Regions from separate parts of the Gelria sp. Kuro-4 genome, predicted to be linked through region 1. Evidence: riboswitches for the same ligand, from Rfam matches in the RefSeq annotation. Region 1 holds a riboswitch; each other region holds the start of a gene.
What was found. Region 1 has a riboswitch for cyclic di-GMP ahead of K5554_RS11700 (HD-GYP domain-containing protein). Riboswitches for the same ligand answer to the same signal wherever they lie in the genome.
Positions count from the first base shown of each region.

Region 2: linked by a shared signal. The riboswitch ahead of K5554_RS05600 (bacterial transcriptional activator domain-containing protein) and the one ahead of K5554_RS11700 (HD-GYP domain-containing protein) in region 1 are both predicted to bind cyclic di-GMP.
Region 3: linked by a shared signal. The riboswitch ahead of flgB (flagellar basal body rod protein FlgB) and the one ahead of K5554_RS11700 (HD-GYP domain-containing protein) in region 1 are both predicted to bind cyclic di-GMP.

Region 1 covers NZ_AP024619.1:2,327,584-2,337,371, reverse strand. The annotation lists gene K5554_RS11725 (DUF192 domain-containing protein) at 84-425, shown strand; gene K5554_RS11720 (RNA polymerase sigma factor) at 573-1,157, shown strand; gene K5554_RS11715 (DUF1659 domain-containing protein) at 1,212-1,439, shown strand; gene K5554_RS11710 (DUF2922 domain-containing protein) at 1,484-1,702, shown strand; gene K5554_RS11705 (YvrJ family protein) at 1,722-1,871, shown strand; cyclic di-GMP riboswitch class I at 2,013-2,097, shown strand; gene K5554_RS11700 (HD-GYP domain-containing protein) at 2,143-2,835, shown strand; gene K5554_RS11695 (uracil-DNA glycosylase family protein) at 2,964-3,635, shown strand; gene K5554_RS11690 (DUF342 domain-containing protein) at 3,675-5,438, shown strand; gene K5554_RS11685 (nitrogen regulation protein NR(II)) at 5,572-6,300, shown strand; gene K5554_RS11680 (arginine--tRNA ligase) at 6,397-8,349, shown strand; gene K5554_RS11675 (diguanylate cyclase) at 8,430-9,788, shown strand, end outside.
Region 2 covers NZ_AP024619.1:1,111,542-1,121,329, reverse strand. The annotation lists gene codB (cytosine permease) at 1-1,068, shown strand, start outside; gene codA (cytosine deaminase) at 1,085-2,371, shown strand; gene K5554_RS05605 (hypothetical protein) at 2,480-3,643, shown strand; gene K5554_RS05600 (bacterial transcriptional activator domain-containing protein) at 3,809-4,606, opposite strand; cyclic di-GMP riboswitch class II at 4,644-4,727, opposite strand; M-box (ykoK) riboswitch at 4,991-5,153, shown strand; gene K5554_RS05595 (ABC transporter permease subunit) at 5,435-7,162, shown strand; gene K5554_RS05590 (nitrate/sulfonate/bicarbonate ABC transporter ATP-binding protein) at 7,279-8,580, shown strand; gene K5554_RS05585 (hypothetical protein) at 8,708-9,034, shown strand; gene addA (helicase-exonuclease AddAB subunit AddA) at 9,021-9,788, opposite strand, start outside.
Region 3 covers NZ_AP024619.1:1,701,116-1,710,903, forward strand. The annotation lists gene trmFO (methylenetetrahydrofolate--tRNA-(uracil(54)-C(5))-methyltransferase (FADH(2)-oxidizing) TrmFO) at 1-914, shown strand, start outside; gene xerC (tyrosine recombinase XerC) at 984-1,880, shown strand; gene hslV (ATP-dependent protease subunit HslV) at 1,897-2,427, shown strand; gene hslU (ATP-dependent protease ATPase subunit HslU) at 2,435-3,835, shown strand; gene codY (GTP-sensing pleiotropic transcriptional regulator CodY) at 3,863-4,636, shown strand; cyclic di-GMP riboswitch class I at 4,828-4,911, shown strand; gene flgB (flagellar basal body rod protein FlgB) at 4,980-5,390, shown strand; gene flgC (flagellar basal body rod protein FlgC) at 5,393-5,827, shown strand; gene fliE (flagellar hook-basal body complex protein FliE) at 5,833-6,126, shown strand; gene fliF (flagellar basal-body MS-ring/collar protein FliF) at 6,145-7,659, shown strand; gene fliG (flagellar motor switch protein FliG) at 7,674-8,681, shown strand; gene K5554_RS08540 (FliH/SctL family protein) at 8,674-9,423, shown strand; gene fliI (flagellar protein export ATPase FliI) at 9,410-9,788, shown strand, end outside.

The DNA of each region.
Region 1 (9,788 bases):
AAGTTACCCAGAAAATTAAGACCGGCGGCGGATGGACAAACGGGCCGTGGCTGCTAGAATTGTTTTCGAGGGGGTTTGACAAAATGTACCTCCGCCACGGCCGAACCGGTCGAATTTTGGTATGGAAGATCTTGTTCGCCAGCGAGCTGACGAGCCGCCGGGGGATGATGGGGCAAGGCGCCCTCCGCCTGGCCGACGGGGTGGGGATTTTCGCCGGCAGCGGCAGCTTGGCCAGTGTCCCGGTGCAAAACCCCTTGGACCTGGTGGCCCTGGACCGGGATCTTAAGGTAGTGGCGGTGTATCCGGCCATACTTCCGGCCCAGGCGGGCCGCGTGCGCGTCGAGAAGCTGCTCGGGCTCAGCGCCGGGGCGGCGGCGCGGGCCGATCTTAGATGCGGCGATACTTTGGAGTTGGGTTTATGTTAAGCCCGGTAGGTGGTGTGCCGGGCTCCTTTTGCGCCTTCAGTCGGCTGACGGCCGGCACTTAGCGAAAGTTGCAGAAGAGTTGCACCAGGCCGGCTTTTGGCTCTTCTCCCCTTCCCGCCGTAAACTTAAGGCGGAGGAGGGGAGAGGATGACGGACAAGACAAAGCTGGAGCACCTGGTGCGGGCGGCGCAAAGGGGGGAGCCGGCGGCGCTGGCGGCGTTGGTGGGCCGTTTCCAGCCGCTGGTGTGGGCGGCGGCGCGGCGCCTGGCCCCGACGCCGGACGATGCCGAAGACCTGGCCCAGGAGGGTAACCTGGCCTTGGTGCTGGCCGTTCGCGCGTTCCGCCCGGCGGGGGGAGCGCCGTTTGCCTGGTATGCCAAGCGCCGGGTGTACTGGGCCGTGCAGGCGGCGGCCCGGCGCCTCAAAAGGGGCCGGAGCCGGGAGGAGGCTACTTTGGACGAAGCCGGAGCGGGCGGCCTCAGCCCGGTCGATCTCCTGGAAGATCCGGCCCCCGGCCCCGAGGACTGCGCCATTGCGGCCAGCGCGCGCGCCGCCCTGCGTACGGCCTGGGACCGGCTCACACCCCGGCAGCGCCAGGTGCTCAGCGCCCGCGCTGGGGGAGCCACTTTCCTCCAGGTGGCGGCGGCGCTGGGGATTGCGCCCTCGAGCGCCAAAGGGATTGCCGCCCGCGGCACCGCGCGCGTGAAAAAACTTTTGGCCGGCCGCGTCTAATCGTACTCCCGCCGTCAGTCTATAGGCGAAGGCGGACGGAAGGAGGTGACGCGGATGGCGGTGCAGCGAGTCCCGGAGGGCGCCCGCCTACAGCTTTCGCTGCAGACGGGAACGGACGAAGCCGGCAAACCCGTGGTGCGGGCCAAGTCCTTCGCCAACGTGAAGGCCGATGCCGCCGACCAGGATGTTTTCGACGTTGCGCAGGCGCTGGCGGGCCTGCAGATCTACCCGCTGGTGGCGGTGCGGCGCATCGATACCGGTGCCTTGAACGAAGTGGCCTAAAGCGGGCCGGGTAAAGACACGGCTTCTCAAAGGAGGTGAAGGACGTGGAGAAAACCTTGAGCCTGGTCTTTAAGAACGCAGCCGGGCGCACCACCACCCTGTCCCTGGCCGCACCGCGCGACGATCTCACCGACGCGGAGGTGGCGCAGGTTATGCAGACCATCATCCAAAAGAACATCTTCGCCGGCAGCGGTGGCGAGCTGGTGGCGGCGGCGACGGCCCGGCTGGTAAGCCGCGACGTGAGCGAGTTTACCGTGGCTTAGGCCGCGGAGGTGTTGCAGCGTGGAGCAGACGGTCTTCAGCCAGATTGCCAACCTGGGCTTTCCGGTGGTGGTGTCCATCTACCTCCTGGTGCGTATGGAAGGCAAGCTGGATGAACTAACCAAAAGCATCGCCGAGCTGGCGCAGACCATCAGTTCGCTGCGGGCGTAGAGTGCAACCGGCGGGGCCAGACAGTCCGCCCTGGCTGCCGCCGGGCCTGATCAACGCGGAATCAAGGTCTTATCAAATTAGTACGCCTGATGGAAGGAAATGGACGCAGGTTGTCGAATGCTCTTACATAGTGTCACTAAACGCCCGAAACGGCAAAGTCACCGAAAGGTGGCGGCGCAAAGCCATGGGTCTAAAGCCACGCGGCTACGATCGCCAGGCTGCCGAAGGCACATCCGGTTTTAGCCGGGCGGGCAGACGAGGAGGAAAGGAATTGGCAAAGGCAAGTCCTGTTCCACTGGTTCTAGCCATCGCTGCGGTAATGGAGATTCAGGATCAGGAGGTTCACTCTCACTGCCTGCGCGTCGCCGGGTACGCGGTAGCGACCGGCAGGCGCCTCCGGCTGAGTGTAAAGGAACTGGAGTACATAGAACAGGCGGCGCTGCTGCACGATGTCGGCAAAGTGGGAATTCCGCCGCGCATACTCAAAAAACCCGGACGCTTGACCGAAAAAGAATATGAACAGGTAAAAGAGCACCCGCTGCTGGGTGAGAGCGTGGTGAAGAGGGTGACGGCGCTGGCGCACCTGGCGCCCTTGGTGCGCAGTCATCATGAGTGGTACAACGGGCGGGGTTACCCGGACGGCGTGGCCGGAGAGGCGATTCCCCTGGGGGCGCGCATCATCAGCGTGGCCGATGCCTTCGACGCCATGACCACCGACCGTCCCTACCGGCGTGCCTATACAGCAGAGGCCTCGGCGCGGGAGCTTACGGCCTGTGCAGGCACGCAGTTCGACCCCCGGGTGGTCGAGGCCTTCCTGGCGGCCCTGGCGGGGCCGAACGACAACCCCGTCGCCGGCCTCACGCGCTCGGCCCTCAAAGCCCTCCTGGAGCACGACAGCGTCCACCTCAGCCTTCGGGGTCAGGTATCAACTTCTCACTGTTTCTTGCATTTTTGCACGTGGTGAACCCCGGGCCGGCAGGCCGGGAGGACGGCAGAATGCTTTCACGCCAGGGCTTTCCCGGGATAGACCGGGCGGGAAAGCAGGAGGAAGGGGTCTCTCTGGCCAATACTAGAGGGTGAGGAGGGAGCCCCGTGGAAAAGGAAGAATTAGTGCAGCTCAGTCTACTTGGGGAGCCCGAGCCGCCGGCCCCGCCGTCGCCGCCGCGCCCGCCCTGGGAGACAGCCGGCACATTGGAAGAACTCGAGCGCCTGGTGGGCGCCTGCCGGCGCTGCCGCCTGCGCGCCGGCTGCCGGCGGGTCGTCTTTGGCGAGGGTAACCCGCAGGCCGCGCTGATGCTGGTGGGGGAAGGGCCCGGCCAGGCGGAGGATGAGCAGGGCCGGCCCTTTGTCGGCGCCGCAGGTCAGTTGCTGAATAACATCCTTGCGGCGGCTGGAATTGAGCGCTCTGAAGTTTTTATCGGCAATGTGGTGAAATGCCGGCCGCCGGGGAACCGCCTGCCGCTGCCCGATGAGGTGAAGGCCTGCCGGCCGTACCTGGAGGCGCAGCTCAGGCTTATTCGACCGCGCATTGTGGTGTGCTTGGGGGCGCTGGCGGCGCAGACCCTTATCGACCCGGCGGTGCGCATCACGCGGGAGCGAGGCAGATGGGTGGAAAAGGACGGACTGCTTATTATGCCTACCTTCCACCCGGCCGCGCTGTTGCGCGACCCCAGTAAGAAACGGCCGGTGTGGCAGGACTTCCAAGCGGTGCTGGAGCGGTACCGGGGAAAAGAGGTGACGCCGGATAAGACCCCTGGGCTCTAAGAGGCGAGACGGCACAGTCCAGCAAAGGGGGGGCGTGGAGTGGCGGAGGCGATGCGTGACGGTAGCGTGGGCGTTTTTCAAGGGCGGATAAAGGTAACGGACCCGGCGGGCGGTGGGCGCCCGGCCGTACTGGTGCCCGGCCCGGGCACCAGGGTGGTGGTCAATGGGACAGAGATCACTGCACCGACGGAAGTGCGAACGAGTGACAGCATCCAGGTGGAGACCTTGACGGAAGCAGGGTCTGTGGCGGTAAAGGTGGAGATTGCGCCCGACGGGCTTACCGCCACCGCGCACTGCGAGCTGGTGCCTGGACGCCGCTATGCACTCCTTGATTGTGCGGCGCGCCAGCAGCTTAAGCTGGCGACGCGGGCCGAGGAGGTTCTCCCTGCCCTTACGGTGGAGGATGTACAGCAGGCACTGACTGCCAAGGGCGTGTTCGTTGGCGTAGACCAGGAGGCGGTTGCCGCCCTGGTGGCCGACCCGGGCGGGGTGCCTCGGGTGGTGGCGCGCGGTACGCCGCCGGAACCGGGGCAGGATGCCTGGATCGAGCTTAAGTTTCATGAGAAAAAGGGGCCGCCGGTGCCGGATGCCGATGTGCAAAAGGTGGACTGGCGGGAGCTCAGCTACATTCCCACGGTGGAAGCAGGAGAAGAGCTGGCGGTAAAACACCCGCTGGTGCTCGGGCGGCCGGGGCAGTCGGTGACCGGCCAGGAACTGGAGCCGCCCGTGCCGAAGGATATCGAACTTACGGCCGGCGAGGGCTGCGAGGTGATCGACGGCCTGAGGGCTGTTGCCACGCGCAGCGGGCGCCCGGCGGCTACGCGCGGCCGGATTGATGTCCTCCCCATCCTGGTACAAGAGGACGGGGTCAATCTGAAAAGCGGCAACATTAAGTTCAGCGGCGACGTAGTGGTGAAGGGCAACGTGGAGGACACCATGTCCGTGCAGGCCGGCGGCAACATTGAGGTCTTCGGCAATGCCACCCACGTAAGCCTGAGCGCCGGCGGGCAGATCCGCGTGCGGCAAAACCTCATCGGCGGCGTCGCCCGGGCCGGCGGCGTGGGCGTGGTGCACCTGCGGCAGGAAGAAAACTGGGAGGCGCTGGCCAAGGGTCTGGAGGAGTGCGCCACGGCGCTCACCCAGATCGCCCGGCACCCGGAGTTCGGACCGGCTGCGGCGCAGCAGGGATGGGGGCGCGTATTACAGCGTCTCCTCGACACCAAGTATCGCTTCCTGCCCGAGCGCGTGCGCGACCTGTCGGCTGCCTACCGTGAGGTCGGGGGGATTCTCGCCGGCGACGTGGAAAAGGCCCTGGAGCAGCTGCGCTCGCGCCTCTGCGGCCGGGGCGCGCTGGCCGTGACGGGCGTCGGCGAGGTTTGGGGTCTGGTCCGCCTTACCCGGGGGCTGGTGGCCGGCTTTGCCGAGCAGCGCGGGGAAGGCCTTTCCTTTGAGGCCCGCTATGTACAGGGAGCGCGGGTGGAAGCCAGCGGCGACATCATCATAAGCGGCCAGGGCTGCTACCAGGCCTATCTTTTTGCCGGCCGCAGCGTGCGCGTGCGCGGCAAGCCGGGGGTGGTGCGCGGCGGGGTGGTACAGGCGCGCGAGCGCATCAGTGCAAATGAGGCCGGCTCGGCGGCAGGCAGCCCTACGCTGCTCAAGGTGGAAGCGCGCGGCGTCATTGAGGTGGGGACCGTGCATCCCAATGTTACCCTGCAGGTGGGAACCGCCCGCCACAAGTTCGATGTGAGCGACGGCGGGATCAGCGCCCACCTGGACAAAGAAGGTAAGCTCGTTTTGCACTGATGTAACCGGGGAATAAATAGGAACACTGAGCCGAATGGCGTCGGGGCGTGAAGCCCTTTTTTTCTTGAAGTGTGCAGGAAATTTGTTCCAGATGGCGAATTAAGACTTATACCCGTACGAAGGGGGGTTGGTTGTGATCAAAGGGAACACGGATAGTACAGAGTGCCAGCTCTCTACGGACAGGGAAGAGAGAACAGAGAACCTTCTCGGTTGGGAGGAACTGGCCGCCGGTGTCGCCCACGAGCTGAAGAACCCGCTTGCGGCGATGCGCGGCTTTTTACAACTTTTAGCGGGGCGCGTAGCAGATGATGAAACAAACAAAAACTATGTTGAGGTGGTGTTACATGAACTGGCGCGCCTGGAGCACCTGGTGGAGGATTTTCTCTGCCTGGGGCGCAGTACGTCGGTGCGCCTGGAGCGCCGGGACCTGGCCGAGGTGATACGGGAAGTGGTCGCCATGGCGAGTGCCCAGGCCGAGCGCCAGCGGGTAAGTATCGCCTTCACCGCCAAGGAGTGCCCCTTGGTCTTTGCCGACCGTTACCTCATCAAACAGGTTCTTTGGAATCTCATCAGCAACGCCCTGGCGGCCATGCCGCAGGGCGGGAGACTCTCTTTATGCCTGGCCCCGGCACAGGACGGCTGGGTTAAGGTTACCTGCCGCGATACGGGCGAAGGCATACCGCCGGCGGTGGTGACCCATATCTTTGAACCCTATTTTACGACCAAGGAAGATGGAACAGGACTGGGCCTGACCATCAGCCAGCGCATTGTGGCGCTGCACGGGGGTAAACTGGAGGTTGACACAAGGCCGGGGCAAGGTACCGTATTCAGGGTGTGGCTGCCGGTGGAGCGGCTAAGTTAAGACGGCCCAGTCACCCCACACTTTAGGCCTGGATATGAGCCCGTACTTATGGTATAATAACTGGAAGATGTACGCTACCTGAGGAGGAGTACGGAAATGGAGGCCAATTCCTACCATTTTTATGAGCTGGAAAGGGTGGTGAAGGGGACCTTACGCCAGGGGCTCAAGGAGATCTACGATCTTAATCTGGCGGAAGACGAGATTGCCTTGGAGACTCCACCCCAGCCCGAGTTTGGGGATCTCTCCACTCCGCTGCCCCTGCGTTTGGCCAAGGCGCTCCGCCGGCCTCCTCTTGAGATCGCCGGGCAGCTGCGCGACTATCTGGCGTCCCAGGAGCTACCGCACCTCAAGGAGTTTACCGTTACCGCTCCCGGTTATGTCAACCTGTGGCTCGACATGCCGAACCTGACCCGCTCCGTTTTCGATGAAATTACGGTGGACAAGGAAAAGTACGGTGAGGTTAAGGCGGGGAAAGGGAAGAAGGTCGTCATCGAGCATACCAATATCAATCCGAACAAAGCGGCCCACATCGGCCACCTGCGCAACGCCTGCCTGGGTGACACCATCGCCCGCCTGAAACGCCGGGCAGGGTACGAGGTTGAGGTACAAAACTACATCGACGACACCGGCGTAGCCGTGGCCGACATCGTGGTGGGCCTGGAACAGTTCAAGCGCGAGCCGGCGGAAAACGAGCGCTTCGACTACTTCTGTTGGGACCTTTACACCGAGGTCAACCAGAAATACGAAGAAGATCCCAGCCTCAAGGAGAGGCAGCGCGAGGTGCTGCGCCTGATCGAAGAGGGCAACAATCCTACGGCGGAGCTGGCACAGGACGTGGCCCGGCGCATTGTCGAGTGCCACCTGTCCACCATGTGGCGGCTCGGAATCTATTACAACCTGCTCACCTGGGAGAGCAACATCATCCATCTGGGGTTCTGGCGCCACGCCTTTGAGCTTCTCAAGGAAAAAGGGCACCTGGTGCATGAGGAAGAAGGCGAAAACGCCGGCTGCTGGGTGGTAAAGCTGGGCGATGTGCCGGAGTTTCAGAACCTGGAGAACCCGGACAAGGTGCTGGTGCGCTCCAACGGCACCGCCACCTACACCGCCAAGGACATTGCCTACCAGCTGTGGAAGTTTGGGGTTTTGGGAAAGGACTTCTTTTACGACCGCTACTGCCTGCAGCCCAACGGCACCGTGCTCTGGACCTCGAGCAGCGAAGGTACCAAGATGGAGCGCTTTGGACGCGCCCAGCAGGTGATCAACGTCATCGACCTGAGGCAGAAGTACCTGCAGGACGTGCTGCGCTTCTCCCTCATTAAACTGGGATTCGAGGAGCAGGGGAAAAACTCCATCCACTTCGGCTACGAGGTGGTGGCGCTTTCCCCGGCCACGGCGCGGGAACTGGGCGTCACGGTCGAAGAAGACGAAAAGGGCATGTATGCCATGTCAGGCCGCAAAGGCATCGGCGTCAAGGCGGACGACCTGGTGGAACGGGTGATCGAGCAGGCCACGGCGGAGGTGGCCAAGCGCCACCCGGAGATGTCGCCGGAGGAGCACCGGAAGCTGGGACAGGACATTGCCGTGGGCGCCGTGCGCTACTACATGGTGCGCTTCAACATCGCCAACGTGCTGGTGTTTGATTTCAACGAAGCCTTGAGCCTGCAGGGCAATACGGGACCCTACCTGCAGTATGCCTATGCGCGGGCGGCCAATATCCTGGGGCGGGTGGACCGGGGAGTCTTGGACGACATCGATTTACGGACGGTTTCCGTCCCCTCCGACCTGACGGCGGAAGAGAAGAACCTCATTCGCGCCATAGCCGAGCTGCCGGTGGCCACGGAACGGGCGGCCGAGAACCTGCAGCCGGCGGCCTTTGCGGACTACACCTACAACCTGGCTACCACGTTTATGAACTTCTATGAAACCTCACCCGTGCTTACAGCGGCGCCGGCGCGCATGCGCTTCCGGGTGGCGCTGGTAATGAGCTTCAAGCAGGCCATGGCCAACGCCCTGGCTACCCTGGGCATTCCAGCCCTGCCGCGGATGTAACCGCTGCGCAGCCTCACCGGGTAGGGCGGCTGTGCCCTGCCCGACGCGCTCCGGCGCGGACTCGGGAGTGATACGAGAAGGTGGAGAGAGGAAACCGCAGCCTTACCCTTTATCGCTGGTTTATTATTCTGCTCGGCGCCGCGTTCCTGGCGCTCATCGGCAGCGGCCAGGGCCGAGGGTCCCTGGCGCTCTTTTTGTTTTTTTGCGCCCTGGCGGTGGGGACGGAGCTCACCCGGGTACCGAGCGGCTCGGTTTCGTTCAGCCTGGGTTCCGGTGTGGTGCTGGCCGCGCTCCTTTGCCAAGGGGTGCCGGCCGCTCTAGGGGTGGCGGCGGCCGGGCAGCTTTTGGCTGATGTGGCGGAACGCCGGCTGTCGCTCGACAGCGCCTTCAATTCTGCCCAGGCAGTGCTGGCCGCCCTGGCCGCTGCCGTGCCCTATCACTTTTTGGGCGGGACGCCGGGTGGGAGTTCTCTGGCGTTTCTCTTGCCCCAGGCGGCCTTTGTTGTGAGTTATTTCCTGGCCAACAACGTCCTGGTAGGGGTGGCCCTCGTCCTGGAGCGGGGCACGGCGGCGCTGGCGGAAAACCGGCTCCTGGTGGGTTGGGATTTTCTCGGTACGCTGCTTTCGCTGCCTACCGGAGTGTTCCTGGCGCAGGTATACCAGCTCCTGGGCTTGACGCCCCTGGTAGTGGCGGCCATCCCGCTCCTTACTTTAAGTTACATCTGGCAGCTCTATGCGCGGGTGCGGGCGGCCAACGAAGAGATTGTCGCTCTGTACACCGCCACCAGCAGTGTGGGCACCAGCATCGATCTCAGTACCACCTTAAACGAGATTCTGACCCAGGCCCGGCGCCTGGTGCGCTACGACGGGGGGCTGGTGTACCTGGTGGATGAAGAAACCCTCATCCCGGCAGCCAGCGAAGGAGCGGTAACCGACCTCCAGCGTCACTGCGCGGTGCCCCTGGGGCAGGGGCTGGTGGGGCGGGTGGGCGTAACGCACCACGCGGAGCTGGCGTCCGCCGGCGCGGCAGAGAAAGGTGGGGCGGGCAGCGGCTGCCGGCTGGCCCTGCCGCTCCTCGCCGGCGAGCGGCTGGTGGGCGTGCTGGCGCTGGAGCGTGAGAAACCACCGTTCAGCCCGCACGAGGTGCAGTTCCTGGCCATCCTGGGCGGGCAGGCGGCGAGTGCCTTGGAGAACGCGCGCCTTTACAGCGAGGTGGCGGCGCTGGCCCGCCTGGATCCCCTAACCGGGGTGTACAACCGGCGGGCCCTGGTGGAGGCGCTCACCGGCGAGCTGGCGCGGTGCCGCCGTTACGGCACCAAGCTCTGCGTGCTCATGGTGGACTTGGACAACTTTAAGGCGGTCAACGACGCGTGTGGGCACCCGGCGGGAGACGCCGTGCTCAAGCGCATCGCCGCCTGCATCGCCTCCAGCGTGCGCAGC
Region 2 (9,788 bases), 1.2 Mb from region 1:
TATACCGGCCTTCTGGGTGACGTTGCGGCCGGTACCAACCTCTCCACCCACCTCTTGGCGCGCTACGCCTTCGGCCGTAGGGGTTCAGCCCTGGCTTCCTTCCTCCTGGCGGCTACCCAGATAGGCTGGTTCGGTGTCGGCGTGGCCATGTTCGCCCTGCCCATCTATAAGGCTACCGGCTGGAACCTGTACCTTCTCCTGGCGCTGGCCGGGGCGCTCATGACCTCCACCGCTTACGTCGGCTACAAGGCCATGGAAATCTTGAGCTTTATCGCCGTGCCGGCCATCGCCCTCCTGGGAAGCTTTTCGGTGAGCCGCGCCGTCGAGGCGGCGGGCGGAATCGGAGCGCTGGCGGGACTCGCCCCGCAGAACGCTCTCAGCGTGGCCGCTGCACTCACCATGGTGGTGGGCTCCTTCGCCAGCGGCGGCACGCTCACGCCGGACTTCGTGCGCTACGCCCGCACGCGCCGCACCGGCGTAGCGGCCACCATTATCGCCTTCCTCATCGGCAACTCCCTCATGTTCTTCTTCGGGGCGGCAGGAGCGGCCGTAACGGGTAAGGCCGACATCTCCGAGGTCCTCATGCTCCAAGGCCTCCTGGGGCCGGCGGTGCTCCTTCTCGGCCTCAATATCTGGACCACCAACGACAACGCCCTCTACGCCTCGGGACTGGGGCTCTCCAGCATCACCGGGTTTCCCAAGAAGAAGATTGTGCTGGTAAGCGGCGTCCTGGGAACGCTCTTCTCCCTCTGGCTGAATAACAACTTCGTCAGCTGGCTGGTGCTCCTGGGCTCCATCCTGCCGCCCATCGGCGGCGTCATCCTGGCCGATTACTACCTGGTACACGGCGGGAAGTATCCCGCGCTCAGCGATGTCGACCTGCCCGACGTTAACTGGACCGCCCTGGCCGCCTGGGCCGGCGGTGTGGCGCTGGCCCGCCTGGTGCCCTGGCTGCCGCCGCTGGCCGGCATCCTTGGGGCCGCGCTCCTGCATACCTTCCTGGCCCCCCTGGCCGGGCGCGGCTGTGTCCGGCCGGCCGGCCACACTGCCGGGCACGAATCGGCTTAAGCGGAGGCGAAGCGACATGGCCGATCTACTCATTAAAAACGCGCGCCTGGCCGGCTCCGGCGCCCGCGTGGACGTCCGGATCAGCGGGGAACGCATCGCCCGGGTAGAACTCGCCGGTACGCTTAAGGCAGCGGAGGCAGGGGCGGAGGTGGTCGACGCCCGGGGGAACCTCCTCACCCCGCCCCTCATCGACTCCCACGTCCACCTGGACACCGCGCTCACCGCAGGCGAGCCCCGTTACAACGCAAGCGGCACCCTGTTCGAGGGAATCGCCGTTTGGAGTGAGCGCAAAAAAGACCTCACCCGCGCCGACGTCAAAGAGCGGGCCCGTACCGCCCTCCAGTGGGAGGTTGGCCAGGGGGTGGGGTTCGTACGCACCCACGTGGACGTCTGTGACCCGAAGCTTACCGCCCTGCAGGCGCTCCTGGAGTTGAAAGAAGAGGTGGCGCCCTGGGTTGAGCTGCAAATCGTCGCCTTTCCCCAGGAGGGCGTTCTGGCCTACGAAGGCGGCCGGGACCTGCTGGAGGAGGCCCTGCGGCTGGGGGCGGACTGCGTAGGCGGCATCCCGCACTACGAATTGACGCGCGAAGACGGGGTGGCGTCCATCGAGATCATCTTCCGCCTGGCGGAGAAATACGACCGCAAGGTGGACATTCACTGCGATGAAATCGACGACGAACAGTCGCGTTTCCTGGAGTCGGTAGCCGCGCAGGCCATCCGCAGCGGCCTGGGGCCACGCGTGACCGCCAGCCACACCACAGCCATGGGTTCTTATAACGGCGCCTACTCCTACAAACTCACCGGCTTTCTGCGCCGCGCCGGGCTGAACATCGTGGCCAACCCGCTGGTGAACCTGAACCTGCAGGGGCGTTTCGACGCTTATCCCAAGCGCCGCGGGCTCACCCAGGTTAAAGAACTCCTGGCGGCGGGGGTGAACGTGAGCTTCGGCCACGACGACATCCTGGACCCCTGGTACCCGCTGGGCAGGGGCAGCCTGCTCCAGGTGGCGCACATGGGGGTGCACGCCTGCCAGCTGAGCGGGCGGCAGGAACTTTATGAGGCCTTTGCCATGGTGAGCGAACGGGCGGCCCGCACCCTGGCCCTGGGCGCGGACTACGGCCTCGCCCCCGGGCGGCCGGCTGACCTGGTTCTCTGGGCCGCTCCCGACGAAGTTACGGCCCTGCGCCTCGAGGCCACGGCCCTTCTGGTGCTGCACCGCGGGCAGGTGGTGGCGCGCACCACGCCGGGGCGCACCACCTTCGCGGGCGGTGGCGTAACAGAAGACATCACGTTCCAGCTCTAAGGCGCTGAACGTTTGAGGCTCCGGCGGCACCGGGGCCTTTTCGTTCCTGTTTGCCGGTACCCGTAAGCGGCCATACTAACCTCGATCACACCGCAAAGGAGCCGGAGCATGGCGAAGAAGCTCTCACCTTTCACCATCGCTCTAACCTACGTGGGAACGGTAGTCGGGGCAGGGTTCGCCTCCGGGCAGGAGGTGTTGCAGTTTTTCTCCGCCTTCGGCGGGTGGGGGCTCTTGGGCACCGCCTTAGCAACCGGCCTCTTTATCTTTTTCGGTCTCGCCATCATGGAGCTGGGGCATAAGGTCCAGGCCAAGTCCCACCTGCCGGTGATCCAGGCGGCAGGCGGGCGCTGGGCCGGCACAACCATGGACCTCATCATCACCTTTTTCCTCTTCGGCGCCCTGGTCACCATGGCCGCCGGCTCCGGGGCCATCTTCACCGAGCAGTTCCGCCTGCCGGCCCTGGCAGGCGGCCTGCTGCTCCTCGGCCTCACGCTGGCCACGGTGCTTCTGGGCATCTCCCGGGTGATCGACTCCATCAGCCTTGTGGCCCCCGTCCTTCTCGCCTCAGTGCTCGGCCTGAGCCTTATTACCATCCTGGCGCAGCCCCAGGGGCTGGCCGCCAACCTGGCCTGGATTGACCCGGCCAAGACCGCCGTGCCGTACTGGCCCCTGGCCGCGCTGCTTTACACCTCCTACAACCTGATCCTGTCTGTGGCGGTGCTCGCGCCGCTCGGAGCCTTAAGCGGGGCGGTGGCACTGCGCCGGGGCGCCGTTTGGGGCGGGCTGGGCCTGGGAGCAGGGGTGCTGGCCATCGCCGCCGCCATCCTCACGGTGGCACCGCAGGTGGCCGGCCTGGAGGTACCCATGATCGCCGTGGCCGGGCTCATCTCGCCTTACATCCGCAGCTTCTACAGCGTGGTGCTCTTTGCAGAGGTGTATACTACGGCGGTAGCCAGCCTGTACGGCTTCACCTCGCGCCTTACCGAACCAGACAGCCGGGCCTACCGCTGGCTGGCCGTTCTGGCAAGCGCCGCCGCCTTTATCCTGGCCCGCTTCGGCTTTTCCACCATCGTCGGCACCCTTTACCCGGCCGCCGGCTTCGCCGGCCTGCTGCTCATGGGCGCCCTCGCCTTCGGCTACTTGCGAACCCTGTTTGTGCGGGCCGCCCTCCCCGCCCCTGCCGCCAAATTGGAGGGTGAGCCCGGCGCAGGCTCCGGCAACGCCGGCGGGAAAGAGGAGCCGTCCTCTGGCCCGCAGGCACCGGATGAGTAGCTCCCGGGCCGCAAAGTTGACGCCCGGCCCAACTACCAGCGCCAGGCATGAGCAGTGCGCCGCAGGCTTGGGCCTTGAGCTCTTCCACTCTCTGCTGCAGGCCCAGAAAAGCCCCGGCCAACAGCCGGGGCAAGCTGGTTCGCCCCCTGCTCCCTTGCGACCGCACTAGACTAAATCACCGGAAACCAGTCTTTCGTAGAGCCGGCGCGTCTCCGGCGCCGGCAGCAGGCCAAACTCCTGCTCCAGCATCTGCTGGCAGGCCTTATACCGGCGCAGGGCCTCCGTACGCTTACCGGTTGCCGCCAGGGCGGTAATGAGCACGCGGTAAGCCTCTTCGCACACCGGGTCGCGCTGCAGGAGCTCGGCGGCGTAATCGGCTGCAGCGGCAAACTCCCTCAGTGTCAGCGACACATGCGCCAGCCCGTCGAGAACGCGCAGGTACAGCTCGCTGAGGCGCAGCCTTTCCTTAATGATCCAGCGCTCTTCCAGGTTTTCCGTGAGGAAGTCCGTCCGGTAAAGGGCATGGGCCGCCAGGAGTTTCTCCTTGGCCACCGCGTTTTTGTCCGTTCGTAAGGCCCCCAGGCCCTCTTCAGCCCGGCGTTCAAAGGCTTCTGCATCATAAAAGTAGGGGAGGTCCGCATTAAAGCGGCACAAGCCGCGCTCGTATACTATGCGCTGCGGCCGCTGCCGATTACTCTTTCCTTTGTTCAGCACCGAGCGCAGGGTATAAAGCGTAACGGCGAAGTTATGGCGCGCCGCCTTGGGTTCCATTTTGGGCCAGAACTCCTTGAGCAGCTCCTCCTGGGGTACCGCCAGCCCCTTTTGCACCAAAAGATACTTGAACAGCAGCACCACCTTCGTCTGGCGCCAGGCAGCCTCGGGTATGACCTCCTGTCCCACCCAGACGCGGAAGCCATTCAGCGCAACTATCTTGAGCATGGGGTAGTCTTCAGCCGTAGGCATACCTCTCGCCTCCTTGACATCAGAATACAAACGGCTGCCTTGCGGCAGCCGGTTGCGCTACTGGCTCCCCGCCGCCCAAGCGCCCAAATAAGGGCGACGGTTCCTGGCCTCTGCTTTAAGGTATTCGTTTGTACCTCCAGGAGTCATCCTTGCAACGGATCTCCGTGCCGGTCGATAATACTCCACTCATCCCTATTATAGCAGAGGTATTCCGTCAGATGTGGTTGGAGTGAACTTTAAGTTTTAAGCTTTTATAAGGTGCTGCAGCCGGACCTTTTTCCGCCGGCGCGAATTCTCCTTTCTTCGTCGCCAGAAATTGCTGCCGGACCCCGGGCGCGGTGGTTGACAGAAGGTGGGAGGAAGCATAAACTTAAAAGAGAATAAGGTAAACCCTGTTAGGCGAGGCTCCTGTACGAATACAGGCCACTGCCCGGAAATGTCGAAAGACACCAATGGGTGAGCAGGTATTACCGGCTTAAGGTTTTACCTAACGTGGCTGGCGCTGCCAAAGTCGTACAGTGCCAAAGCTCAACGAGGAGGGTGCAGTGCGCATGCCCCTCACCCGTTGAGGGGCTTTTCGTTCGACAAAGGAGGTGGTGCGCGCGATGGACGCTGACCCTGAACCCCAGATGGATCATCCTTACCGAAGAAGCAGGTATCGAAAGCTTGCGTTAGAGGAGGGATTGCCGTGCACTGCGTCAAGGCCCTATATGCGGGCGTTGCCGCGGGCAGCCACATACGCCCGCACCGCCGGCTGTAAGCCGATTCATAGAAGCCTCGCTGGCTGGGCATGGTGAGTATAGCACCGGACCCCAGGGAGGCAAGCGAATGCCGGTTTTTGTCCGTCCGGATTTACCGAAAAAGCGCCACTCGCCCTGGATTGACCTCTGCGTGCTCGTCGCCATCACCGGCCTGTTTTACTTACTGATACACCTGGGGCGGCAGATGGGGGCACCCCTGGCCACGGCGCTGGGACCCGGTTTATCGCTCGACCCGCGTGAGCTGCCCTACTACGCGGCGCGTTCGCTCCTGCGCATGGTCATTGCGCTGGTCCTTTCCTTTCTCTTTACAGTCGTTTACGGCTACGTGGCGGCGTACGTGCCGGGGGCGGACAAGATTCTCGTTCCCCTGCTCGACGTGCTGCAGTCGGTCCCGGTGCTCGGGTTTCTCTCGGTGAGTTTAACCGGGCTTATGGCTCTCTTCCCGGGTAGCACCCTTGGAGTGGAGCTGGCCGCGATTTTCGCCATCTTTACGAGCCAGGTCTGGAACATGACCTTCAGCTTTTATTACTCGCTCCGGAGCATCCCGCGGGATCTCAAAGAGGCCAGCGCCGTCTACGGCCTCAACTGGTGGCGGCGCCTCACCTCTGTAGAGCTGCCGTTCGCCGCCATACCCCTGGTGTGGAACGCCATGATGTCCTTCGGCGGCGGGTGGTTTTTCCTGGCCGCCAGCGAGGCCATCTCCGTACTGGGGCGGGACATCCGCCTGCCCGGCATCGGCTCTTACCTGGCCACCGCCACCAGCGAAGGGAACACCCAGGCGCTCTTCTACGCACTCCTCACCATGGCCGGCCTGATTGTTCTGGTGGACCAGGTTTTCTGGCGGCCGCTGGTGGCTTGGTCGCAGCGCTTCAAGCTGGAAGAGACGGCCGGAGGGGAACGGCCCCGCTCCTGGCTGCTGGAGGTACTGCGCCGTTCGCTGATCCTGGACCGGCTGGGCGAGCACGTGTTGCGCCCGCTGGAAGAGGGGTTGGAGCGGCTTCTGGCACCGCCGGAAACCGGAGCGCGCCCCAAACCGGTCCCGCCGCGGCGCTGGGCCAGGTGGATTATCCCTCTGGCCGCGGGGCTTGTGTTCCTGGTCCTTCTTCCCTACGCCCGCGCCGGGGTCGTGCTCATCGCCCGGCTGGGTGCCGCCGAGCTCTGGTACGTGGTGGTCCTCGGCTTTTACACCTTACTGCGCACCTCGGCGGCGGTCCTCCTGGGGGCGCTCTGGGCCGTGCCTGTGGGCGTCGCCATCGGCCTTAACCCGCGCCTGAACCAGGTTGCCCAGCCGCTCACGCAGCTGGCGGCCTCTTTCCCGGCCAACATGCTCTTCCCCTTTTTCGGCCTTCTCTATGTGCGCTACGGTTTGAGCTTTGAGCTGGGGGCCGTGCCGCTCATGATGCTGGGCACCCAGTGGTACATCCTCTTTAACGTCATCGCCGGCGCCTCCGGGCTGCCCGCCGACCTCAAAGAAGCGGCGGTTATCCTCAAGTTGTCGCGCTGGGAAACCTGGCGGGTACTGATTCTCCCCGGTATCCTGCGCGCCCTGGTGACGGGCGGCGTCACCGCTGCCGGCGGGGCCTGGAACGCCAGCATCGTGGCGGAGATACTGGACCTTAAGGGGCACGAACTGACGGCCAGCGGGCTGGGCGCCTACATCACCCAGGCCACCCGCGCCGGCAACTGGGGCCAGATCATCTGGGGGATTCTGGTGATGTCGCTCTTCGTGGTCACGGTAAACCGGCTCTTTTGGCGGCGGCTCTACCAGCTGGCCGAAGAGAAGTACAGCCTGTGAATTGGCCGTTTGCGATCAGCTGTTGGCTTGAGGGCCTGCGGTAACCATCTAGAAGCCGCCGTCCTCTCAACGCCCAATGCCGACCGCTGAATGCTCATAGGGTGAGGTGAACTCCTGTGGCGGATCTGATTAAGCTGGAACATGTCGCGCAGCAGTACGAGGTCGGTGACCAGAAGGTGACAGTTCTGGATGACATCAACCTCACCGTGCGTGAGGGAGAGTTTTTGGGCATTCTCGGCCCCTCCGGCTCGGGCAAATCCACACTCCTTCGGATCATCGCCGGCCTCGTTAAGCCGACCGGCGGCACCGTCCTCTACCGGGGTCAGGCGCTCACCGGTGTCAATCCCGGCGCAGGCTTTGTCTTTCAGACCTTCGCCCTTTTCCCCTGGTTGACCGTCCTGGAAAACGTTGAACTGGGCCTGAAGCAGAAGAACCTGACGCCGAAGGAGCGCCGCCGGAAGGCCCTGGCGGCCATCGACATCGTCGGTCTGGACGGTTTTGAAAACGCCTACCCCAAGGAGCTTTCCGGCGGCATGCGGCAGCGCGTCGGCTTCGGCCGCGCTCTGGCGGTGGAGCCAGACGTGCTGCTCATGGATGAACCCTTTTCGGCCCTGGACGTGCTCACCGCCGAGAACCTGCGCCGCGACTTCCTCGAGCTCTGGCTGGAAAAGAAGCTCCCCACCCGGGCCGTCATCCTCGTAACCCACGGCATCGAAGAGCTGGTGTACATGGCCGACCGGGCGGTGGTGCTCTCCGGCCACCCGGCGCACGTGGTGGCGGACATTCCGATAGACCTGCCCCACTGGCGGGACCGGGAAGACCCGGCGTTTATGGCCCGGGTGGATGAGCTCTACCGCGTCCTGACCCGCAAGGAGCGGGAGACGGACCACCGGACGCTGCCGGCGACGGAAGAAAAGCGCTTCACCCCTGTCCCGCCCGTACGGGCCGGCGCCATGACGGGGCTCATCGAGATGCTGGAAGACATGGACGGCAAGGCCGACCTGTACCGCCTGGCCGACGACCTGATCCTCGATGTGGAAGACTTTCTGCCCATTGTGCAGGGCGTGGAGCTTTTGGGGTTTGCGCGGGTGGAGGCCGGCGACATCGAGCTTACTCCTAAGGGCGCAGCCTTCGCCGAAGCCTCGGTGCTGGAGCGCAAGGACATCTTTCGGCAGCAGGTGCTGGAGCGCGTGCCGGCCCTGAAGCGCATCATCCACGTCATCAAGACCAAGTCCAACCGCCGCCTGCCGCGCGAATTTCTGCTGGAGATCCTGGAGCGGCAGTTCGGGGTTTCGGAGGCCCAGCGCCAGCTGGAAACCCTGGTGGACTGGGGGCGCTACGCCGAGGTGATCGGCTACGACGAGCACACCCACAACCTCTTTCTGGAGGAGTTTTTCGCCGACGGCAGCGCCCGGTAAGCCGGGACCGCACTCGCCGGTTATAGTGAAGGCTGCCCCCTGCGGGGCGGCCTTCAAACTCAACCTGGAATATGGACAGACTTTTTGCTATAATATGAATACATCCTACAAAAAGGAGGGGCCCGACATGGCACAGGTCTGTGAGGTCGACCTCTGTTCTTTGCCCGATCAGGAACGGCGACTGGTGGCGCGCAACCTACACTCCTTTATTGAACAGCGCTTGGATGTGCTGGGACGGCAGCTGGCGGAGGCCGAAGCGCGGGCGAATTCCTTTGCCGTCAAGTACGGGCAGGACCTTAACACCTTCGCCGAAAGGCGGCTTCCGGAAACCCAGGACAGCGAAGAGTACGGGGACTACGTTCACTGGTTCATGAGCCAGCGGGAGGTGGACGAGTACCGGCGCCTTTTACAGGAATACCGCGACCTGGCTCGGCAGCTAGCTATTCTGGGGTAGGAAAGACGCGCACGGCCCGTCCGGCAGCGAGGAAGTACAGGTAGGCCTCGCTCACCGGTCGGCGGCTCCAGGCCGTCACCGCGCGCACATAGAGCTCCACCTGCTTCTGGTAGCCGGGCAGGCGCGCGGCCAAGACGGCCGGTGGCACCGTATCGGTCTTGAAGTCGAGGAGGAGCCACCCCTCGGGTTCGGCCACCAGGCAGTCGATGATGCCCTGTACCAGGATCGGCTCCGTGGCCTCGGTCGGGGTCAGGGCTGCCGCCGGGTATACCTCCCCCGCCGGCAGGCGCAGGCTGAAGGGCACCTCCCGCCGCACGGCGGCCGGTCTCGACGTGAGCCGCCGCCCCAAGGGACCGGCGAAGAAGGCCGCCAAGGCTGCGGCATCCACGCCGGCCGCCTCCTCCGGGTTGAGGAACTCGCGCTCCGTCAACTTCGCCACCTGGGCCTCGATCCCTGCCGGCGAAAGGTCGCCGGACAGGTCCAGGTGCTGGAGCACCAGGTGCGCGGCACTGCCCCGCGCGGCGCCGGCCAGCTCCCCGGAGCCCCCGGCGAAACGCGGCCGCTCCGCCGGCCGGACGGGGTAAAGCCGGCGCCCCGGCGCTTCTTCCTCCTCCCTACCTGCGCCCAGCAGGGCCCGCTGTTTAAGCTCGCTCACGCTCACCTTGGCAGCCAGCCCGCCGGTCGCCGCCTGCGGGTACCGCCAGGTGAGCCGTGCCCGCACCGCTTCTGCCAGCTCCGGATCCTCCGGCTCGCC
Region 3 (9,788 bases), 630 kb from region 1:
CCACCGGCCCCTTAACCTCGGACGCCATGGCGGCGCGGCTGGGTGAGCTTACGGGCACAGAGCACCTTTATTTTTACGACGCGGTGGCCCCCATTGTCACGCTGGAATCGGTGAACCTGGAACGCTGCTTCTGGGGGTCCCGCTACGGGAAGGGCGAAAAGGCCTACCTGAACTGCCCGCTGACCCAGGAGGAGTACGAACGTTTCTGGGAAGAACTGGTGCGGGCCGAGCGGCACCCGCTGAAGGAGTTTGAAGAACTTAAGGTGTTCGAAGGCTGCATGCCGGTTGAGGAAATGGCCCGGCGGGGGCCGGAAACCCTGCGCTTCGGGCCCCTGAAACCGGTGGGGCTGGTTGACCCGCACACCGGCAGGCAGCCGTACGCCGTGGTGCAGCTGCGGCAGGATAACCGGGAAGGGACACTCTACAACCTGGTGGGCTTTCAGACGCAGCTCAAGTGGGGCGAGCAAAAGCGCGTCTTCGGCCTGATCCCGGGCCTGGAGAATGCCGAGTTTGTGCGCTACGGGGTGATGCACCGCAACACCTTTATCGCTTCACCCAAGGTGCTGGCACCCACCTGGCAGCTGAAGGCGGCACCGCGGCTTTTCGTTGCCGGCCAGGTGACAGGTGTGGAGGGTTACGTGGAATCGGCGGCCTCGGGGCTGGTGGCCGGCATCAATGCGGCCCGCCTGGCCCGGGGGCTGGACCCTATCGTCCTTTCGCCTGAGACGGCGTGCGGGGCGCTGGCGCACTACGTCACCACCGCCGGCCTGGGGAATTTCCAGCCCATGAACGTGAATTTCGGCCTTTTTCCACCCCTGGGCACCCGGGTCCGCGGGCGCCGCGAGCGAAACCTGGCCTTGGCGCAGCGGGCCTTGGCCTGGTTTGACAATAATTGGAAACATTTCGAATTATAGTGTTGCCAAAATAATCTTTTTGTGTTAGTATAGGGCCGTGTCAAGCCAGCATCCAGGGAGGTGGCAGCGGTGGCCTGGGAGAGGGAGCGGGATGATTTTCTGGCCTACCTGGCAGAGGACCGCGCCTACTCGCGGCATACCGTGGCCGCCTACCAGGACGACTTGGAGCATTATGCCTGCTTTTGCCGGGAGCAGGCAGTGGACCCACTACAGCCGCCGCGGGGACTCTTACGGGCCTACCTGGCGTACCTCAGCGAAAGGGGTTACGCCCGCCGTACCATCGCCCGCCGCCTCACGGCCCTGCGCTCCTTTTTCCGCTTCCGCCAGCGCCAGGGTCGCAGCGGCGAAAACCAGGCCGAGCAGCTTCATGGCCCCAAGCTGGGAAGGAAACTGCCCACCTTTTTGTCGGAGGAGCAGGTGGAGGCCCTGCTGCGGGCGCCCGCTGCGGTCACGCCGCTCGGGAAGCGCGATGCCGCCATTTTGGAACTGCTTTACGCTACGGGGGCGCGCGTCGGGGAACTGGTGGCCCTGAACCTGGCCGATCTTAACCTGGGGGCCGGGTGCGCCCGCGTGCTGGGCAAAGGCCGGCGCGAACGGATTGTTCTTTTGGGCGGGCGGGCCGTGGCCGCGCTCCGGCTCTACCTGACAGCCGGGCGGCCCTTTCTGGTAAAGGCCGGCAGAGCGGAGCAGGCGGTATTCTTAAACCGCTCGGGCCGGCGCCTGACGGACCGAAGCGTACGCCGGCTGGTGGACAAATACTGCCAGGCGGCGGCGTTAAACCTGCACATCAGCCCCCATACTCTGCGCCATACCTTTGCCACTCACCTCCTCGAACACGGGGCGGACCTGCGAAGCGTCCAGGAGCTACTGGGGCACGCCAGCCTTTCCACCACCCAGATTTACACGCACGTTACCCGGCAGCGTCTCTACAGCGAATACCGGGCGGCCCATCCGCGCGCCGAATGAGAAGGGAGGAGGGAGCGTGTTTCACGGTACCACAGTAGTCGCGGTCCGGCGGGACGGACACGTGGCCCTGGCGGGCGACGGTCAGGTTACCTTTGGGAACAACACCATCATGAAGCAGGGGGCGCGCAAGGTGCGCGGGCTTCATGGCGGCAAGGTGCTGGCCGGGTTTGCGGGTTCCGTGGCTGACGCCATGACCCTCTTTGAAAAGTTCGAGACCAAACTGGAAGAGTACCATGGTAATTTGCAGCGCGCGGCCGTTGAGTTGGCCAAAGAGTGGCGGCTGGACCGCATGCTGCGCCGCTTGGAGGCCCTCCTGATCGTGGCCGACACCGAGCGAGTGCTCATCATTTCCGGCAGCGGCGAGGTGATCGAGCCGGACGATGAGGTGGCAGCCGTCGGCTCCGGTGGCCCCTATGCCCTGGCGGCGGCGCGGGCCCTGCTGAGGCATACGGCCCTCAGTGCGCGCCAGGTGGCGGAGGAGGCCTTGCGCATTGCCGCAGGTATCTGCGTCTATACCAACGACCAGATAACGGTGGAGGAGTTGTAGGGCTATGCTGGAGGAGCTGCGACCCACCCAGATCGTGGCGGAGCTCGATAAGTACATCGTCGGCCAGGAGGAAGCCAAGCGCACGGTGGCCATCGCGCTGCGCAACCGCTACCGGCGGGCCCAGCTCCCGCCGGAGCTCAGGGACGAGATCATCCCGAAGAACATCCTGATGATCGGGCCGACGGGCGTGGGCAAAACCGAAATCGCCCGGCGCCTGGCCAAACTGGTCAATGCTCCCCTGGTCAAGGTGGAAGCGACCAAGTTCACTGAGGTGGGGTACGTCGGCCGGGATGTCGATGCCATGATCCGGGACCTGGTGGAGACGGCCATCCGCATGGTGAAGAACGAGCGCATGGCCGAGGTGCAGGCAAAGGCGGGCGTGCTGGCCGAGGAGCGCCTGTTGGGTCTTTTGGCGCCTTTGCCGGAGCGGCGCAACAGCGCCGTGAACCCCCTCGGCCTGCTCTTTGGCGTGAAGGAAGACCATGAGCAGCCGGAGGAGGAGGGCTACGGCGCCCGGGTATCCGAGGTCAAGGCCCGGCGGGCGCGCTTGAAAGAGCAGCTGGCGGCCGGGGAACTGGAAGACCAGCTGGTGGAGATCGAGGTAGAGGACAACGCGCCTCCCATGCTGGAGATCTTCTCAGGCGCCGGCGTCGAGGAGATGGGAATCAACCTCCAGGAAGTACTGGGCAACATGTTCCCCAAAAAGCGAAAAAAACGGCGCGTGACGGTGGAGAATGCCCGCCGGATTCTCACGCAAGAGGAAGCCCAAAAGCTCATCGACATGGACGAGGTGGTGGCAACCGCCGTTCAGCGGGCCGAACAGTCGGGGATCGTCTTTATCGACGAAATCGACAAGATAGCGGGGCGCGAGGGCGGCGCGGGCCCGGATGTCTCCCGCGAAGGCGTGCAGCGCGACATACTGCCCATCATCGAGGGCTCAACGGTGATGACCAAGTACGGCCCGGTGAAGACGGACCACATCCTCTTCATCGCCGCCGGGGCTTTTCACGTGGCCAAGCCCTCCGACCTTATTCCCGAGCTGCAGGGACGTTTTCCTTTGCGGGTGGAGCTTAAATCCCTGAGCGAGGAGGATTTTCGCCGCATCCTGACCCAACCGGAGAATGCGCTCATCAAGCAGTATACGGCGCTTTTGGCAACCGAAGGTATAAAAGTCAAATTTTCCGCCGATGCTATAGGCGAAATTGCGAAAACGGCCACACTGGTCAACGAAGAGACCGAAAACATCGGTGCCCGCCGCCTGCACACCATCCTGGAGAAGGTGCTGGAGGACCTTTCCTTCCTGGCCGGGGAAGATGTGACCGGCGAAGTGGTGATCGATGCGGCTTACGTGCGCCGGCAACTGGAGAGCATCGTTAAGAACCGCGACCTGAGCCGGTATATTTTGTAGGGAAAAGTGAAAGAGGAGGAGTCTCAAGTGAATCTGCTGGAGAAAACGCGTAGCCTCAACCGCCTGCTACAAAAGTCCGCGGGGCACCCCGTCGACTTTGACGAAATCTGCCGCGTGTTGAGCGAACTCATCCAAGCCAATGTCTACGTGGTCAGCCGGCGGGGGAAGATTCTCGGGCACGCCCTGAAAGAAGGATACCGTTGTGATGTGATGGAGGCGGACGTCCTCAAGGCGGAAAAGCTGCCTGGCGACTTCAACGACCGCCTGCTCCGGGTTCTCGATACCACCACCATGCAGCAGGAACCCGGGCACTGCGTCTTCGACAGCGAGGTGGGCTGCCTTTTCCCCTCGCAGGAGCTGACCATTGTGCCGATCAACGGCGCCGGCGAGCGCCTCGGCACGCTCCTGGTGGCCAAGTTCGACGCCGCCTTCACCGAGGAGGACCTGATCCTCGCCGAGTACGGCGCCACGGTGGTGGGAATGGAGATTCTGCGGGCCAAGAGCGAAGAGATCGAAGAAGAGGCCCGCAAGAAAGCGGCCGTGCAGGTTGCCCTCGGTACCCTTTCCTACTCGGAGCTCGAAGCGGTGGTTCACATCTTCGAGGAGCTCGACGGGCCGGAGGGCCTCCTGGTGGCCAGCAAGGTGGCCGACCGGGTGGGAATTACGCGTTCGGTGATCGTGAATGCCCTGCGCAAGTTCGAAAGCGCGGGCGTGATCGAATCGCGCTCCCTCGGCATGAAAGGAACCTACATCAAGGTGCTGAACGACCGCCTGCTGGACGAACTCAAGAAGATAAAATAGCCCGGGTGCCCCGGCCCCCTTCGACAAGGGGGCTCTTTTTTTTGTCCAAAAAGAGGGCTTTAATTTCTGGTAAAATAATACTGGTCGGCAGGAATTTGGCTAACCGTGCCGAAAAAGGAAGATTAAGGGCGAGCAAAACCAGCTCAGGCGTGCATCCGGCACGACCTAAAAGAAGAATTGAACGAGCTGACAGCGAAACAAGGCAAACCTGGCGAAAGCCGGGGACGCAAAGCCACGGGCCTACAGCTTAAAGCCAAGGCAGCCGGGCTGCCGCGCGTCTGGCTGGAACCCCCAAGTGGCCCTGCCAGCTGGGGTATTTTCTTATGGGCGAGGAGGTGGGCGCATGCCCTGGGATCCTGTAACGAGCGGCGTGCTCAGAGAGATAGGGCTCGGCCTGGATTGGGCCGCCTTGCGGCAGCGGGCCATCGCCAATAACCTGGCCAACGTGGACACGCCTGGTTACAAGCGGGAGGACGTGGCGTTCCCGGAAGCGCTGCGCCGGGCGCAGGCGGGGGGCGGGCGACCGCTGGCTCTGGCGGTCACGGCGCCGGGGCACCTGACGCCCCCGGCCGAAGAAGGTTGGGTGGTAGTACGGGACACGGGCACTACATTGCGTAACGACGGCAACAATGTCGACATTGAAGCGGAGGCGGCGGAGCTGGCCAAGAACGCGCTCTACTACAACGCCTTGGTGAGCCGGGCGGCCGGTTACCTGGCGAGCCTGCGCTATGTCATCAGTGAAGGGAGGCGTTAGCGGTGTTTGCAGACCTCGATATCGCCGCTTCCGGTCTCAGCGCCCAGCGGCTCCGGTTGGACATCATCGCCAACAACCTGGCCAACGCGGAAACGACGCGCACGGCGGCCGGGGGGCCGTACCGGCGCCGGCTGCCGGTGTTCGCTCCACGGGAAGCAACGTCCTTCCAGTACTTTTTCCAGGCGGCGGCCGAAGGCGGCGTCGGCCGGGGCGTGCGCGTCACCGGCATAGTCACCGATCCCAGTCCGCTGCGGCGGGTATACCAGCCCGGCCACCCGGACGCCGATGCCGCGGGGTACGTCGCTTACCCCAACGTCAACGTGGTAACCGAGATGGTGGACATGATTTCCGCCAGCCGGGCCTACGAAGCCAACGCGGCCGCCTTCAACGCCGGTAAGGGCATGGCGCTCGAGGCCTTGGAACTGGGAAGGAGGTAAGCTGAATGAATGCGGTCAGTGCCATAGGCACTGCTCGGCCGCTTTGGCCTTCGGCGGCGCCCGGCGATTCCGAAAGCGGGGCGAGTTTCAGCCAGGTGCTCGGGGAGTACCTGCAGCAGGTCAACCGCCTGCAGCTCGATGCCGAGGCCAAAACGCGCCAGCTGGTGGCCGGGGAGGATATCGAGCTCCACCAGGTGATGCTGGCGGCGCAAAAGGCCGAAATAGCCTTAGAGCTTACCCAGACATTGCGCAACAAGGTCATTGAAGCCTATCAAGAGATTATGCGGATGCAGGTTTAAGGGCGTGAGGTGGCAGGCATGAACATAAGCATCGGCCAGCTGGGTGCCAAGGCCCGCGCCTTCTGGCAGGGCGCAAGCCGGGGCCTAAAGCTCAGGCTGCTCATCGGGGTTGTTCTCGGCCTCAGCCTGGTGGGTGCGGTGGTTTTCTTCTCCCGCCCGAGCTACGACCCCCTTTTCACCAACCTGGCGCCGGCCGACGCGGGAGAAATCGGCCAGCGCCTGCAAGAGCTGAAGGTGCCCTACCGCCTGGGCGGCGACGGCAAGAGCATTCTGGTGCCGCGGGACAAGGTGTACGACCTGCGCAACCGCCTGGCCATGGAAGGCCTGCCGAAGGGTAATGCGGTAGGCTTTGAGATCTTCGACCAGACCAAGCTCGGCGTCACCGACTTTGAGCGGCGGGTGCAGTATCTGCGTGCCTTGCAGGGGGAGCTGGCGCGCACCATCGGTCAAATGGACGGGGTGCGCTCGGCCTCGGTTCAGATTGTGCTCCCTGAGGACAGGCTGTATCAGAAAGACACCCGGCCCCCCACGGCCTCGGTTTTGCTTGACACCGTGGGTCAAATGGGGGCGGACAAGGTGCGCGCCATCATGCATTTGGTATCGCACAGCGTCGAAGGTTTGACGCCGGAGAACATCACGGTGGTTGACACCAGTGGACAGGTCCTCTCGGACCTGGTGCAAACGGACGACACGCCGGTAGGGCTTTCCAGCAGCCAGCTGGCCCTGCAGCGCTCGGTGGAGCGGGAGATCGAGCGCAGTACCCAGAGCATGCTGGAGACGGTGCTGGGCCCAGGCATGGTGGTGACCCGGGTCAAGGCCGAACTGAACTTCGACCAGCGCGAGGTTACAAATGAGTTCTTCCAGCCCGTGGCCAACGACGAAGGTATCCTGCGCAGCATGCAGGAGCTGCAGAAAACCTTCGATGGTCAGAGCGGGCCGCAGGGTACGCCGGGGACGCCCGCCAACATCCCCCCCACCTACCAGACGGGGGCGGGCGGCCCGAGCCACTACGAAGAGCGCCAGGTCACGCGCAACTACGAGGTAAACCAAACGAAGGAGCACCTGGTGGTGGCCCCGGGCAGCGTTCGGCACCTGAGCGTGGCGGTAATGGTCAACGGCAACCTCACTCCGGCCCAGCAGCAGGCCATTCAGTCTGCCGTGACCAATGCGGTAGGCCTGCAGCCCAACCGGGGTGATCAAATCAGCGTGGTGTCCTTCCCGTTCCAGGGACAGCCCCTCGCCCAGCAGGCGGCGGCCCAAGCGGCGGCCGATCAGGCGGCACGCCGGCAGCGTCTCCTGGTGCTGGTGGCTCTAGGAGCATCTCTCCTGGTGCTGGCGGTGTTCCTTGTCCGGCGGCTGCGGCGGCGCGCACCCGCCGAGGTGGTGCCGCTCCCGGTGGCGGGGGCCGAAGAAGAAGCAGCACCCGCGCGCGAAGAGACAGAACGCGACCGCATCCGGAAAGAAGTCGAACGCCTTGCCCGGCAGCGACCGCAGGAGGTGGCCCAGCTGCTGGCTACCTGGCTCAGTGAGTAGAGGGGGAATGCAAGGTGCGGCAGGCACTGGCAGGTAAGGAGAAGGCGGCCATTCTTTTGATCTCCCTGGGGCCGGAGCTTTCTGCCCAGGTGCTCAAGCATATGCGGGAAGACCAGATCGAGGAGCTTACCCTGGAGATCGCCGGCCTGAAGCGGGTGGAGCCCGAGCTGCGCGACAAGGTGCTGGAGGAGTTTCACCAACTGTGCCTGGCCCGCGAGTGCATCTCCCAGGGCGGTATCACATACGCGCGCGAGGTGCTGGAGCAGGCCCTGGGTACACAGCGTGCCCTGGACATCATCAACCGGCTGACGGCTTCGCTGCAGGTGCGCCCCTTCGACTTCGCCCGCAAAACAGACGCGGGGCAACTTCTTAACTTCATTCAAAACGAGCACCCGCAGACGATCGCCCTGGTGGCGGCCTACCTGCAGCCGGAGCAGGCGGCGGCGATCCTTTCGGCCCTGCCGCCGGAAAAACAGATCGACGTGGCTAAGCGGATGGCGCTCATGGACAGCACCTCCCCGGACATCGTCCTCCAGGTGGAGCAGGTGCTGGAACGCAAGCTTTCCACGCTGACCAGCCAGGAATACGCCCGCGCCGGCGGCGTGGAATCCATCGTCAAGGTTCTCAATGCGGCCGACCGGGGCACCGAAAAGACCATCTTGGAGGCCCTGGAGCGGGAAGAGCCGGAGCTGGCGGAGGAGATCAAGCGGCGCCTCTTTACCTTCGAGGACATCATCCAGCTCGACGACCGGGCGGTTATGCGCGTGCTGCGTGAGGTGAACCTGAATCACGACCTGCCGCTCGCGCTTAAGGTGGCCAGCGATGAGGTGCGCCATAAGATCTTTAAGAACATGTCCAAGCGGGCGGTGGAGACCCTGCAGGAAGAAATCGGTTACCTGGGACCGGTGCGCCTGCGCGATGTGGAAGATGCGCAGCAGAAGATCGTCAACATCGTGCGCAAACTGGAGGAAAGCGGTGAGATCGTCATCGTTCGCGGTGGGGAGGATGAGCTCGTTGTCTAGTATTTGGAAACGGCCATCCCTGAGCCAGCCGGTTACCCTGGCTGCCTGCCTGGCGGCCGAAGAGCCGGAGGAAAAAACATCCCAAGCGCGCTGCAGCGAGTGCCGGGCGCTATTGGGCGCGACTCTAGAGGCCGACCTCTTGGCGGCGGCGCGCCGGCGCGCAGCGGCCATCGAGCAGGAAGCGCAGCGGCGGGTGGAGGCCATGCTGGCGGCCGCCCAGAAGGCGGTGGAGGAGAAAAAGGCGGCGGCGGCAGCGGCTGGGCGGGAAGAAGGTTACCGCGCCGGCTACGCCGCCGGGAAGGCGGCCGCCGAGGAGCTGATTCAGGCGGCCGAAGACCTTAAGGCCCAGGCGGAAAAAGAGCGCGCCGAACTTGTGGCCGCCCTGGAGCCCCAGGCGGTGGAGCTGGCCTTTGCACTGGCGCGGCACATCCTGCGGCGCGAGGTGCGCACGGCGCCGGAGGATGTTAAAGAGCTCCTGGCTGCGGCCGCCGCCAAGCTCCCGGCGGGAGAAAAGGTAACCCTTGAGGTGGCACCGGGTGAGGTCCCGGCCTGGACGGCGGCGCGCAACGTGGTCCAGCAGGCCCTGGGGGATCGCTCTTACACCGTGGTGGAAAGCGCCAACGTGGCGCCGGGGGAGTTTCTCCTCGCCACGGCGCTCGGCACCGTGGACGCCCGCCTGGAAAACCAGCTCCGCGCCTGCCGGGAACACCTGCGAGGAGTGCCTGGCCATGCCGCCGAGTAGCGTCAGCCTGGAACGGTATCGGCGGCAGTTGGAAGGCTTCGATTCCCTGCCGGTGTGGGGAAGGGTGACGCGGCTGGTGGGGCTGACGGTGGAGTCGCAGGGCCCGCCGGCCGAGGTGGGGGAAGTGTGCCTCATTCACGGCTGCGGGGAGCGGCCGATTAAGGCCGAAGTGGTGGGCTTTCGCGAACAGCAGCTCATCCTCATGCCCATCGGTGACCTGGCCGGCGTAGGCCCCGGCAGCCCGGTGCGCGCCACGGGCCGGCCGCTGACCGTGGCGGTCGGACCCGAGCTTAAGGGCAGGGTGCTGGACGGGCTGGGGCAGCCCCTGGACGGCGGCGGCCCCATAGCCAGCCGCCTGCTTTACC